Regions from separate parts of the Cellulomonas sp. zg-ZUI22 genome, predicted to be linked through region 1. Evidence: predicted binding sites of a transcription regulator. Region 1 holds the regulator's gene; each other region holds the start of a gene.
The links. The regulator HrcA, encoded in region 1, represses chaperone genes, less so after heat shock. The targets are predictions, from matches to a motif close to TTNGCACTCGNNNNNNNCGAGTGCNAA.

Region 1 (4,446 bases):
GCCGCGCGCGCCGTCCCGACCCAGCGAGCGCGGCTCTTCTGCGCGCGCTCGCCCCGCCAGATCACCACGGAGCGCTCGGCCTGCCAGGGCACGACCCCGTCGACCCCGACCTCGGTGGCCGCCTCGACGGCCATCTCGTCACGATCGCCCTTGGCCAGAGCCTGCACGAGCACCAGCCGCGGGACGGGCTCGGGCTCGACGACGACGTCCTCGACGTCCACGCGCACCCCCTCGGGGCCGGCGGTCCGCACCCGGCCGACGAGCCGGACGCCGGCGCAGTCGACCACGTCGACGCGCTCCCCCGGTCCGCGGCGCTGCACGACGCCGGCGTGCCGGCCCTCCGTGCCGTCCAGGAGGTACTCCCCTCCGGGCCGCACGTCGGCGAGCCGGCCGGGCTCGACGACGAAGACCGGCGCGCTCACCGGCCCGCGAGCTTGTCGCGCAGCTTGGCGAACATCCCGGGGTTGGCCGCGGCGAAGCGTGCCTCGGGGCGCTCCTCGCCGCGCAGCACGGCGAGACGACGCAGCAGCTCGGCCTGCTCGTCGTCGGCGGGGGTGGGCACCTGGACCTCCACGTGCACGTGCAGGTCCCCGCGGCCGCCCACGTGCAGGTGCCCGATCCCCAGCCCGCGCAGCGTGACGACCTCCCCCGGCTGCGTGCCCGGGCGCAGGTCGACCTCCTGCGGCCCGTCGAGGGTCTCCATCGACAGGACCGTGCCGAGCGCGGCCGCGGTCATGGGCACCTGGAGCGTCGCGTGCAGGTCGTCGCCGCGTCGCACGAACGTGTCGTGCTTGCGCTCGCGGACCTCGAGGTACACGTCGCCCGCCGGACCGCCGGCCGGGCCGACCTCACCCTGACCGGTCAGCTTGATGCGCGTGCCGGTGTCGACGCCCGCGGGCACGTCCACCGACAGCGTCCGCCGGGACCGCACGCGGCCCTCGCCGGCGCACTCGGTGCACGGCTCGGGGATGACCGTGCCGAACCCGTGGCAGGCCGCGCAGGGCTGCGTCGTCATGACCTGCCCGAGGAACGAGCGTGCCACCCGCTGCACGGACCCGCGCCCGCCGCAGACCTCGCAGGTGCGCGGCGAGGTGCCGGGCCGGCAGCAGGTGCCACCGCACGTGGGGCACAGCACCGCCGTGTCCACCTGCACCTCGCGGTGGACGCCGAACGCGGTCTCGGCCAGGTCCAGGTCGAGGCGCACCAGGGCGTCCTGCCCGCGCCGGGCACGCGCCACCGGGCCGCGCGGAGCACCGCCCGCGGCGGCGCCGAAGAACGTCTCGAAGATGTCCTGGAACCCGAAGCCGCCGCCCATGCCACCGCCCGGGGACGCGGGGTCGGCGCCCATGTCGTAGGCGCGACGCTTCTCCGGGTTGCCCAGCACGTCGTAGGCGCGCGACACGTCCTTGAACCGCTCCTCGGACGCGGGGTCGGTGCCCGCCACGTCGGGGTGCAGCTCACGGGCGAGCCGGCGGTAGGCCTTCTTGATCTGCTCGGGCGTCGCGTCGCGCGGCAGGCCGAGGATCTCGTAGTAGTCGGTCACGTGGCGTGCTGCTCGCTTCCTGCTCGTGGGTGGCGTGCCCGGCCGCGCGCGCGGCGCGCCCGGCGGCGCGTCCGCGGGGCGTACCGGTCAGCCCGCAAGGATCCGGGTGAGGTACCGGGCGACGGCACGGACCGCCGCCATGGTCTGGGGGTAGTCCATGCGCAGCGGGCCGACGGCCCCGAGCACGGCGACGGACGACCCGTCGCCGCCGTACCCGCTGGTGACGATGCTGGTCTCGGCCAGCCCCTCGTGCTGGGTCTCGCGGCCGATCCGCACCGCGACGCCGCCGGAGTCCTCCGCCATCTCGGACAGCAGGCGCAGCAGCACGACCTGCTCCTCGAGGGCCTCGAGGACGGGTCCGATGGTGTGCGGGAAGTCGGCGTTGGCGCTGCGGGCCAGGTGCGACGCACCCGCGACCACGACCCGCTCCTCCCGCTCCTGCGCGAGGGTCTCGGCCACGACCGCGACGACCGAGCGGGCGAGGTCCTCGCCGCCCGACGTGAACTCGGCGGCGAGAGCCTCGAGAGCGCCGTCCAGCTCGGCGAGGCGCAGGCCCGCGGCGACGACGTTCAACCGCACGCGCAGCCGCGCCACGACGGCCTCGTCGAGGTCGGTGGTGAGCTCCAGGGTGCGCTGCTCGACGCGACCCGTCGTGGTGATGATGACGACGAGCAGGTGACGCTCACCGACAGGGACGAGCTCGACGTGCCGCAGCGCCGAGCGGCGCAGCGACGGGTACTGCACGATCGCCACCTGGTGCGTCAGCTGGGCGATGAGCCGCACCGCACGGTCGATGACGTCGTCGAGGTCCACCGCCTCCTCGAGCAGCGTGCCGATCGCCCGCTTCTCCGCGGCGGACAGGGGACGCACGCCCGACAGGCGGTCGACGAACTCGCGGTAGCCCAGGTCGGTGGGCACGCGACCGGCCGACGTGTGCGGCTGGACGATGAGCCCGGCCTCCTCGAGCGCGGCCATGTCGTTGCGGATGGTGGCCGGCGAGACGCCGAGCGCGTGGCGCTCCGCCAGGGCGCGCGAGCCCACGGGCTCACGGGTCGCGACGTAGTCCTCGACGATGGCGCGCAGCACGTCCAGCCGCCGGTCCTCGCTGATGCTCATGTCGCTCCCTCCTGCCCCCGTGGCCCTCGAGCGCCCCCGCGGCGCCGCACCGCGGCGTCCTGGGTAGCACTCGCCCGTACCGAGTGCCAATTCTACGCGCACGTCCAGGAGGCGGGGTGGCGTCCCCCGCACCGTCCCCGCCACCGTCCCCGCGCGTCCGCCGCGGCGGCGCGCCGGGACCTCCTAGAGTGCCCGCGTGACCGACGACCGCTACGGCTCCGACGTGCTGTCGGGCGACCGCTCCCCGTCCCGTCCCGTCCACCACCGCCCCGCGCGCACGTCCCGCGAGCAGGCCGCCGAGCCCGGTCTGGTCGTCGAGGACGTCGAGACCGGATGGGTCGGCGCCGTCGTCCGCGTCGAGAAGTCCGGGGGCCAGCACGTCGTGGTCCTCGAGGACCGGCGCGGGCGCACGCGGACGTTCCGGCTCGGTCCCGGGTTCTGGGTCGACGGCCAGCCGGTGGTGCTCACGGCGCCGGTGACCTCGCGGGCACCCGCGCGACCCACCCGCACCGCGTCGGGGTCGGTGGCCGTGCCGGACGCGCGGGCCCGCGTGGCGCGCGGATCGCGCATCTGGGTCGAGGGCAAGCACGACGCGGAGCTGGTCGAGAAGGTCTGGGGCGACGACCTGCGCGTCGAAGGCGTCGTCGTCGAGCTGCTCGACGGTGTCGACCACCTCGCGGACGCCCTGCGGGACTTCCGCCCGAGCGCGGACCGGCGCGTCGGCGTGCTCGTCGACCACCTCGTCCCCGGCTCCAAGGAGAGCCGCATCGCGGCCGACGCCCTGCGTGCCGCGCCCGCCGGGACCGTCCTGGTGCTCGGGCACCCGTACGTCGACGTGTGGCAGGCCGTGCGCCCCGAGCGCGTCGGGCTCGACGCGTGGCCGACCATCGAGCGCGGCACGGAGTGGAAGCGCGGCATCCTGCGCGAGCTGGGGTGGCCGGCGGACGACCAGGCGGACGTGGCGCGGGCCTGGCAGCGCATCCTGCGCTCGGTGCGCTCGTACGCGGACCTCGAGCCGAGCCTGCTGGGCCGCGTCGAGGAGCTCATCGACTTCGTCACCGCCTGACGCCGACGACGCGGGGGCCCCGTCCGCCCGGCGGACGGGGCCCCCGCGTCTTGCGTGCGGCTCAGGCCGCGAGACGCCCGTCGGTCAGACGACGGTAGGCGTACACGGTCAGCAGGGCGCCGACCGGCAGCGAGACCAGCACACCGATCCCGCACACCAGGCTGCCGACCCAGCTGACCAGCGCGACGACGAGGTACACCAGGATCGCCGTGCCGAGGTCGCGCGTCTGCAGGTTCACGCTCGTGCGGATCGCCTGCACCGCGCTCTCGCCGCGGTCCACGATCGCGACCACCGCGTAGAACACGAAGAACCCGGCGACGAACAGCGCGACCTGACCGAGGAACGGGATGACGCTCGCCACGACGCCGGCGGCACAGGCGATGAGCGCGAACAGCAGCAGCTGACCCGCGGACGACGTGTCGAACAGGTCACCGATCGACAGCGGGCGGCCGTCGGCGACCTTGAGTGCGGCCTTGACGAACGCCGCACCGAACAGGACGAGCAGGAGCAGCAGCAGGGCGGCGTAGATCGTGATGCCGATGGAGCCACCGATGCCCGCGAGCACACCGGGTGCGTCCCCGGACCCGATGACGGCGGCGACGCCGCCGACCATCGCTGCACCGATCACCGCGACGACCGCGATGACGACGAACCACACCAGGCCACCCAGCACGAAGGCCGCCCAGTTCTGCCCGAACTTCGAGAACGACCACGAGAACCC
Region 2 (4,446 bases), on a different contig from region 1:
CGCCACACCGTCGTGACGCGGCCGCGGCGGGCGGCGTCACGCCGCCGTGACGACCGCGCCGGACGGGGGCCCGTCGTCCCGACAGGACGACGCACAGCGGGTGCACGTCCTCCTCACAGGGTTGTGACCTGCGAGGGTGCGCACCCATGACGACGCTGTGACTCGCGGGCCCACGTCGCCATGACGCCTCCGCGACGTCCGGCCGCGGATCGTCCACCGCACACCGGTGCGGGCGGACTGCCGTCCGTCCCTCGTGACCCTGCTGTGATGCGCGGCTGGCAGACTCGTGCCATGACTCCTGTGCTGGTCGTGGCGGCAGCCGTCGTCGACGACCTCGACGACCCGCGTCTGCTGCTCGCCGCGCGTCGTGCCACCCCCGCCAGCCTCGCCGGCCGGTGGGAGTTCCCCGGCGGCAAGGTGGAGCCGGGTGAGACGCCCGAGGAGGCCCTGCACCGCGAGCTCCGTGAGGAGCTCGGCGTGCGCGTGGGCCTCGGCGTCGAGCTGCTCGGCCCCGACGGCGGGGTGTGGCGGCTGTCCGACCAGTACGTCATGCGCCTGTGGTTCGCCGAGGTCGTGGAGGGCGAGCCCGAGCCGGTCGTCGAGCACGACCAGCTGCGCTGGCTGCCCACCGGGCAGTGGCTCGACGTGCCGTGGCTGGACGCGGACGTCCCGATCGTCGAAGGGCTGCTCGAGTTCGTCGCCGGGTTCGCCAAGGATGCGCGCTCCGTGGACCGCTCCGCCTGAGCCCGCGGACGCCCTGCCCGCTGAACGCGGACTCGCCGTCGTGCGACGGCCGAGCCGGCCGCCGCTCGGCCTGTTCGCCGTGAGCGAAATCGGCCTCCTGAACGGTTGGCACTCTCGACCCCCGAGTGCTAATTCTTGAGGTGTAGCCAGCCGGCGGCCGAGCCCGCCGGGAGCACCGGGGCACCGGGAGGTCCGGTCCCCACGTCGAGGAGGTGATGGGCCGTGGCTACTCGTTTCGACCCGTTCCAGGAGATGGACCGCGTGCTCGCACAGGTGCTGGCGTCCGACCGCGCGTCGGCCACGATGCCGATGGACCTGTACCGCGACGGCGACCACTACGTCCTGAACGTCGACCTGCCGGGCGTCGACCCCGGCACCGTCGACGTGAGCGTGGACGACCGCACCCTGACCATCCGTGCCCAGCGCAGCGCCCGCCCCGAGCACGACGTCCAGTGGCTCGCCAAGGAGCGCCCCGTCGGCCAGTACGCGCGGCAGCTCACCGTGGGCCGCGGCCTGGCGCTCGACCGCATCAACGCCACCTACGCCGACGGCGTGCTGACCCTCACGGTTCCCGTGGCCGAGGAGGCCAAGCCGCGCCGCATCGAGGTCCAGCACGGCACCGGCACGACGCCCATCGAGGCCGGCTCCGCCGACTGACCGGCGCTCCGAGCGCCCGGGTACCAGGGCTGGATCGCTCCGGGAGCGATCCAGCCCTTTCCTGTCGGAGGGTGGTTGAGCACCCCTGGGAGGCCGGCCGTCCGCTGCTGCGGGGGCGACGTCGCGCGGCGCGCGGGATGGGTCAGCGCGGCGCGCGGGATGGGTGAGCGCGGCGCGCGCGATGGGGTCAGCGCGGCGCGCGGGATGGGGTCAGCGCGTCGCGCGGGGTGACGTCAGCGCGGAGCGGCGAGTGTCGTCGTGAGGCGGTCGAGGGCCTCCGTCAGGATCCCGGTGGACGTCGCGAGGTTCAGGCGGACGTGACCCTCGCCGCCGGGTCCGAACGTCGGCCCCGCGTTCACGGCCAGGCGCCCGCGCTCCAGCAGGAGGCGTGCCGGATCGGCCCCGGTCGACGCGACGGCCGGCACCTCCCGCAGGTCCAGCCAGGCGAAGTACGTCGCGGCCGGGCGGTGCCACCGCGCCTGCGGCAGCCGGTCGGCGAGCGTCGCGGCGACGAGGTCCCCGTTGCTCCGCACGGCGGCGAGCACGTCCGCGAGCCAGGCGTCGCCCCGGCGGTAGGCCGCCTGGTGAGCGATCGACGCGACGTGGCTGACACCGTGGCCGACGATCTCCGGCAGGCGGCGCAGGTCGTCCGCCGCGGGGCCGGGGATCGCCAGCGCCGCCTTGAGGCCCGCCAGGTTGAACGCCTTGGACGCCGAATGCAGCGCGATCGCGTCCGGGATCACGGTGGTCGTCGGCACGAACGGCTCGTCGCCCACGACCAGCGGGGCGTGGATCTCGTCGGCCACCACGCGCACGCCGTGGCGGGACGCGAGCTCGCCGACGCCCCGCAGCTCGTCGGCGGAGTGGAGCGTGCCGGTCGGGTTGTGCGGGTGGCACAGCAGGTACGCGCGCGCGTCGCGGAACGCCCGGTCGAGGGCGTCGAGGTCGAGACGACCGGCGGGCGTGAGCGGTGCGTCGACCACGCGCCGGCCGGCGTGCTCGACGAACGCGCGGAACGGCGGGTACACGGGCGGGTTCACGACGACGCCGTCGCCGGGCGCCGTGACCACGGCGAGCACCTCCGCCGCACCGATCATCACGTCCGGCACCATGCGGGTGCGCTCCACGGGGACGTCCCAGCCGTGCTGCCGCGCGGCGAACTCGGCGAACGCCTCGGCGTACGCCACGCCCCGAGGGCTGTTCGGGCCCGGTTCGTAGCCGGTGTCACCTGCCGCCACCGCGGCGGTGGTGGCGTCCACGACCGCGTCGAGCGGGAGGACGTCCATCTCGGCGACGAACGCGGGCAGGACGTCGTCGGGGTAGGTGTGCCACTTCAGCGAGGTGCGCCGCCGCAGGTCGGCGACGGTGACGTCGAACGGTGAACCCATGCCCGCAGGGTAGGGCTGCCGCGGGGTGGCCCGCCCGCCGCGCCGGGCGGGGGAGGGCTGGAGCGCCCTCGCGCGGGCCCCGGAGCGACGGCGAGGCCCCGGTCGCCGGGTGGCGGCCGGGGCCTCGGGTCGTGCCGTGGGCGTCAGAGCGTGGCGCGCACCGTGCGGGTGGCGGCGACCAGGTGCTCGAGGGAGGGGGTGACCTCCTCGTAGCGGCGGGTCTTGAGGCCGCAGTCCGGGTTGACCCAGAGCTGGTCGACGGCGATGGTGCGGACCGCCTCGGTGAGCAGCTCGGTGACCTCCGCCTCCGAGGGGACGCGCGGCGAGTGGATGTCGTAGACACCCGGGCCCACGGCGCGCGGGTACCCGGCCGCGGCGATGTCGCCGAGGATCTCCATCTTCGAGCGCGCGGCCTCGATGCTGGTCACGTCGGCGTCGAGGCCGTCGATCGCGTCCATGATCTCGCCGAACTCCGAGTAGCACAGGTGCGTGTGGATCTGGGTGTCCGGGCGCACGCCCGCCGTCGAGAGACGGAACGAGCGGACCGACCAGTCGAGGTACGCGGCGTGGTCCTTCTCGCGCAGGGGGAGCAGCTCGCGCAGCGCGGGCTCGTCGACCTGCACGACCGCGATGCCGGCGGCCTCGAGGTCGGCGATCTCGTCGCGCAGCGCCAGGGCGACCTGGTTCGCGGTGTCACCGAGCGGCTGGTCGTCGCGGACGAACGACCACGCCAGGATCGTCACCGGGCCGGTGAGCATGCCCTTCATCGGCTTGGCCGTGAGGGACTGCGCGTACTGCGCCCACGCCACCGTGATGGGTGCGGGCCGCGACACGTCGCCCCACAGGATCGACGGACGCGTGCACCGCGACCCGTACGACTGGACCCAGCCGTTCTGCGTGACGGCGAACCCGTCGAGGTTCTCGGCGAAGTACTGGACCATGTCGTTGCGCTCGGGCTCACCGTGCACCAGCACGTCCAGGCCGATGCGCTCCTGCAGCTCGACGACGCGGCGGATCTCCGCCTTCATCTCGTCCTCGTACTGCCCCGCCGTCAGCTCGCCCTTGCCGAAGGCGGCGCGCGCCTTGCGGATCTCGGGGGTCTGCGGGAACGAGCCGATGGTCGTCGTCGGCAGCGCCGGCAGGTCGAGGCGGGCGGCCTGGGCGGCCTTGCGCTGGTCGAACGGGCCGCGGCGGAACTGCTCGTCGGTCAGGGCGGCGGCACGCTCGCGCACCTCCGGACGCACGACGCCCGGGGCCGTCGCGCGGGAGCGTACCGCGTCGGACGCGGCGAGCAGCTGCTCGTGGATGGCCTCGCGGCCCGCGGTCAGGCCCTCGGCGAGCGTCGCGACCTCGCGGACCTTCTCGTCCGCGAAGGCGAGCCAGGAGACCAGCGTGCGGTCGAGCGCCGGCTCGTCCTCGAGCGTGTGCGGGACGTGGAACAGCGACGTCGACGTGCCGACGGTGACCGCGGCGGCGCCGAGCGTCCCGAGCTGCTCGAGGACCGCGAGCTTGGCGTCGAGGTCGGCGCGCCAGATGTTGTGGCCGTCGATCACCCCGCCGACGAGCGTCTTGCCGGCGAGGCCGGGGACGGTGACGGTCGGCGCGTCGCCGCGGACGAGGTCGAGCGCGAGGCCCTCGACGTCGGTGGCCGCGACGA
Region 3 (4,446 bases), on a different contig from region 1:
GCGCAGGCGACGGATCGCCTCGGCGGGGCCCGCACCGGGCAGGTGCGCGTCGAGCAGGACGACGGTGGGAGCGATGCGTCGCGCCAGGGCGATGAGCTCGTCCGCGGACGCGGCAGCTCGCACGGGCGCCAGCGACGGCACACCGATCGATGTCACGACGAGCCGCTCACGCACGGTCGCCGAGCCGTGGCAGACCACGACTCCAGCCATGGGGTTCCTCCTCGCGCCGATCCCGGTTACCACATGCGTGCACGGGTCCATGCCTGCATCGGCGTTACCGGTGGGTCACGTTAGCCTCCGGGACGCACCGGAGAGAATCTGGCGTCCCGTTTTCTCCCGGTTGTCGGGCCCCACGTGCTATGTCGTCACGCGAACGGGTCACCCGTCGCGTCCCGGACGGCACCGGGTCATGGCGCCGACGACTGCGCGACGGCCGCCAGCGCCTCGTGCAGCAGGCCCGGCAGGGTGCGGGCGCGGTGCACGGTGCGGTCGAGCGGCACCCGGTCCTCGGCACCCTCCGCCACCATGACGAACTGCGGCAGGTCCGTGCGCTCGCCCGCCAGCCGTGCCACGACCGACAGGTCCGGCGCGGGCGACTCGGAGAGCGTGACCACGGCGCGGGCCCGGGTCATGAGCGCGAGCTCGCCGGCGTGCCGGGTGGACACGGGCCCGGCGACGAGCCGCGCGTCGACGCCGCCGTCGACGAGCGCGGCGGCCAGCACGTGCGCGAGGACCGGACGCACCTCCCCCGGCACCGGCAGCAGCAGGACGACCGGCGCACCGGTCGGCGGCGGGGCCGCGGTCCGGGCACGCAGCGCCGCGAGCACGGCACCGAGCAGGGTCTCGCGGGCGTCGACCCCGGGCCGCTCGACCACCGTGCGGCGCGCCAGCGCCGCGAGGGCGGGCTGCACCAGGTCGGACCACCAGACCGTGAGGTCGGTGCCGGCGGTGTCCAGCAGGGCGGTGCACCGGTCCGCACGGCCCGCCAGCGCGGCGTCGACCAGCGCGACGACACCGCCGGCGCCGGGCGCCGCGCGGCCGGGGACGTCCCCGGCCGCGGGTGGCGCGTCGGGCACCCCCGCGGGCAGCCGGCCCGTCAGGTCGTCGCTGGCGGCCGTCGGCGGCGGCCCCGTGTCGGGCGCCTGCGCGAGCCGCGCCGCCTCCGCCGGGGCGACGCCGTCGATGGTGAGGCGCCGCATCACCAGCAGGCGCTCGAGGTCCTGCGCGGTGTAGCGGCGGTGCGCGCCGGCGGAGTGCTCGGAGGGGCCCAGCCCGTAGCGCCGGTCCCAGGTGCGCAGCGTCGCGGGAGCCACGCCCAGACGGCGCGCGACGGCGGCGACGGTGAGCGCCGGTGCGCCGACGCTCTCCTCTCCTGCGGGGACCATGACGCGATTGTGCCAGTCCCGTGGCGCGATCCGGGTGGCGACCTCCCGGACCCGCCGCGGGTCGCGGACGCACGTCCTGCACCGACGTCCAGATCGCGCCAGTGAAACGCGTCACGAGATCGCGTCGAGGAAGGGTCTTGAACAACTTCTGGCGCGGTTGTACGGTTGCGGCACGTCGACCCGGGAAACCGTGGACGACCACCGACTTTCGTCCCGGCGTCGCCGCTGGACGTCAACGCAGGAGCCAAGGAGGAGCACATGGCCGAGATCTCGCGTCTGCCCGGACCGGTGATGGACCTGTGGGAGTGGCAGTTCGACGGCGCGTGCCGCGACGCCGACCAGGACCTGTTCTTCCACCCGGAGGGCGAGCGAGGCTCGGCCCGCCGCCGACGCGCGGAGGCCGCCAAGGCCATCTGCGCCTCGTGCCCCGTGCTGAACGAGTGCCGCGAGCAGTCGCTGGCGGTCCGCGAGCCCTACGGCGTGTGGGGCGGCCTGTCCGAGGAGGAGCGCGCGGCGGTCCTCGCCGAGCGTGCCGGACGCCGCGTCACCGCCTGACCTCCGTCCCCGTCGACGCCCGTCACCGCTGACAGGCGTCGACGGGTGACGGACGTCCGGCCCGACCGCAGCAGGTCCGGCCCCGCTCCCGCCCGGACCCGGCGAGCAACGACGACGAAGGCCCCCTCCCGCGGGAGGGGGCCTTCGTCGTGCCGTGGACGACCCGCCGTGGTGGCGGGCGGCCGTCCGGGCGGCGTGCTGCGAGCTGTCGTCAGGCGACGATCGCGAGGATGTCGCGCGCGGAGAGGATGAGGTACTCCTCGCCGTCGTACTTCACCTCGGTGCCGCCGTACTTCGAGTAGATGACCTTGTCGCCGACAGCCACGTCCAGCGGGACGCGGTTGCCGTTGTCGTCGATACGACCCGGGCCCACCGCCAGGACCTCGCCCTCCTGGGGCTTCTCCTTGGCGCTGTCCGGGATGACGAGACCAGACGCGGTCGTCGTCTCGGCCTCCAGGGTCTTGACGACGATCCGGTCCTCGAGGGGCTTGATGGAGACCGACACAGCGGACCTCCCCTTCGCATGTTGAGTAGTTCAGGCAGGGTCTGCGCCGCACCGTCGCCGCCGTCGTCGCGGGTGCCGGGGCCACCGGAGCGGTTGGCACCCTCCCAGGGAGAGTGCCAGCTCCTCACTCTAGGAACGCGTTAGCACTCGGTCAACCCGAGTGCCAACGACACGACCACGCGGGTGACCACGGTGCACGTCGTCGCACGCTGCGCGGACGTCGGGTGGTGTCCCCACGGCGAGGGGCGTGGGAAGGTGGGGCCGTGGACGACGCCGGACTGGTCAAGCTCCTCAGTCCCGACGGCTGGGCGCTGCTGCAAGCCCTGCCCCCGTACGACGAGCGGCTCGCGCTGCCGATCGCGGAGCGCCTGCAGAAGGACGGGCTCGACCCCGCCCTCGTGGCCGCCGCGCTCACGCAGTCGCGGCTCCGCCTGCGGGCCCGCGCCAAGCTCGGCGAGTTCGCCGACGGCATGCTGTTCACGGTGCACGGGCTGGAGCAGGCGACCCGCCTCGAGGTCGCGGCGCACCACGCCCGCCGCTACCGCGACGCGGGCTGCACGTACGTCGCCGACCTCACCTGCGGCCTGGGCGCCGACGCGCTCGCCATGGCGGGCGTCGGGCTGCGGGTGCTGGCCACGGACGTCGACGAGACGACCGCGGCGCTGGCGACCGTGAACCTGCGCGCGTTCCCGGAGGTCCAGGTACGCCTGGGCGACGGCCTCGCGCTCGACCTGGCGGCCGAGGGCGTCGACGGCGTGTACGCCGACCCCGCACGCCGCACGGGCACCGGGCGGCGCGTCTTCGACCCCCGGGCGTACTCCCCGCCGCTCGACGAGGTGCTCGCCGTGCGCGGCACCGTCCCGGCGCTCGGCCTCAAGCTCGGCCCCGGGCTGGCGCACCGGGACCTGCCCGTGGACGCCGAGGCGCAGTGGGTGTCGGCCGACGGCGAGGTGGTCGAGCTCGGGCTGTGGTTCGGACCGCTCGCACCCGACGGGCCCGGGCGCTCGGCGCTCGTCCTGCGGGCCGGCGCGGCGCACACGCTGCGCGCGGACCCCGACGGCGACGACGACGCACCACCCGTCGGCCCGGTCGGCGGCTACCTGTACGAGCCGGACGGCGCCGTCATCCGCGCCGGCCTGGTCGGCACGGTGGCGCACCGCGTGCGGGGACGGCTGATCGACCCCACCATCGCCTACGTGACCTCCGACGCCCTCGCCGACCGGACCGCGTGGCACCCGCTGGCCACGGCGTACCGCGTGCTGGACGACCTGCCGTTCGGCCTCAAGCGCCTGCGCACGTACCTGCGCGAGCGGGGCGTCGGCCGCCTGACCATCAAGAAGCGCGGGACCGCCGTGGTGCCCGAGACGCTGCGGCGCCAGCTCGACCTGCGGGGCGACGCCGAGGGCACGATCGTCCTGACGCGCGTCGCCGGGCAGCAGCGGGTCCTCGTCGTGGAGCCGCTCTGATGGCGGCGCCCGTCGCCCTGCCCTTCGCGCAGTCGGAGCGGTCGACCGTCGGCATCGAGTGGGAGGTCGCGCTCGTCGACGCCGACTCGGGCGACCTGCGTCAGGCGGCCCAGGCGATCTTCGAGGCCGTGCGCCCCGCGGAGGGCGCCGACCACCCGCACATCACGTCCGAGCTGCTGCTCAACACCGTCGAGGTGTCGTCCGGCAAGTGCTCGACCGTCGCCGAGGCCGGCGCGGACCTGCAGCGCGCGCTCGACGAGGTCGCCGCGGCCGCGAGCCCGCTGCGCATCGAGCTCATGGGCGCCGGGACGCACCCGTTCGCGAACTGGGCGACGCAGCGCGTGACGGACAAGGAGCGCTACGCCACCCTCATCGACCGCACCCAGTGGTGGGGCCGGCAGATGCTCATCTACGGCGTGCACGTGCACGTGGGCATCGAGGACCGCGACAAGGTCCTGCCGCTGAGCCGCGCGATGCTGACGGTGTTCCCGCACATCCAGTCGCTGTCGGCGTCCTCGCCGTTCTGGGGCGGCAA

Region 2: the regulator HrcA is predicted to act here: its motif matches at 850-876, upstream of J1G43_RS00815 (Hsp20/alpha crystallin family protein).
Region 3: the regulator HrcA is predicted to act here: its motif matches at 2,586-2,612, upstream of groES (co-chaperone GroES).

The regions. Positions count from the first base shown of each region.
Region 1 covers NZ_JAFMUZ010000002.1:150,870-155,315, reverse strand. The annotation lists gene J1G43_RS08435 (16S rRNA (uracil(1498)-N(3))-methyltransferase) at 1-422, opposite strand, end outside; gene dnaJ (molecular chaperone DnaJ) at 419-1,543, opposite strand; gene hrcA (heat-inducible transcriptional repressor HrcA) at 1,631-2,653, opposite strand; gene J1G43_RS08420 (DUF3097 domain-containing protein) at 2,856-3,725, shown strand; gene J1G43_RS08415 (hypothetical protein) at 3,787-4,446, opposite strand, start outside.
Region 2 covers NZ_JAFMUZ010000001.1:171,809-176,254, reverse strand. The annotation lists gene J1G43_RS00820 ((deoxy)nucleoside triphosphate pyrophosphohydrolase) at 292-744, shown strand; gene J1G43_RS00815 (Hsp20/alpha crystallin family protein) at 967-1,401, shown strand; gene J1G43_RS00810 (MalY/PatB family protein) at 1,635-2,789, opposite strand; gene metE (5-methyltetrahydropteroyltriglutamate--homocysteine S-methyltransferase) at 2,933-4,446, opposite strand, start outside.
Region 3 covers NZ_JAFMUZ010000001.1:1,503,293-1,507,738, reverse strand. The annotation lists gene J1G43_RS06990 (response regulator transcription factor) at 1-210, opposite strand, end outside; gene J1G43_RS06985 (MerR family transcriptional regulator) at 408-1,385, opposite strand; gene J1G43_RS06980 (WhiB family transcriptional regulator) at 1,644-1,940, shown strand; gene groES (co-chaperone GroES) at 2,152-2,445, opposite strand; gene J1G43_RS06970 (class I SAM-dependent methyltransferase) at 2,709-3,911, shown strand; gene J1G43_RS06965 (glutamate--cysteine ligase) at 3,911-4,446, shown strand, end outside.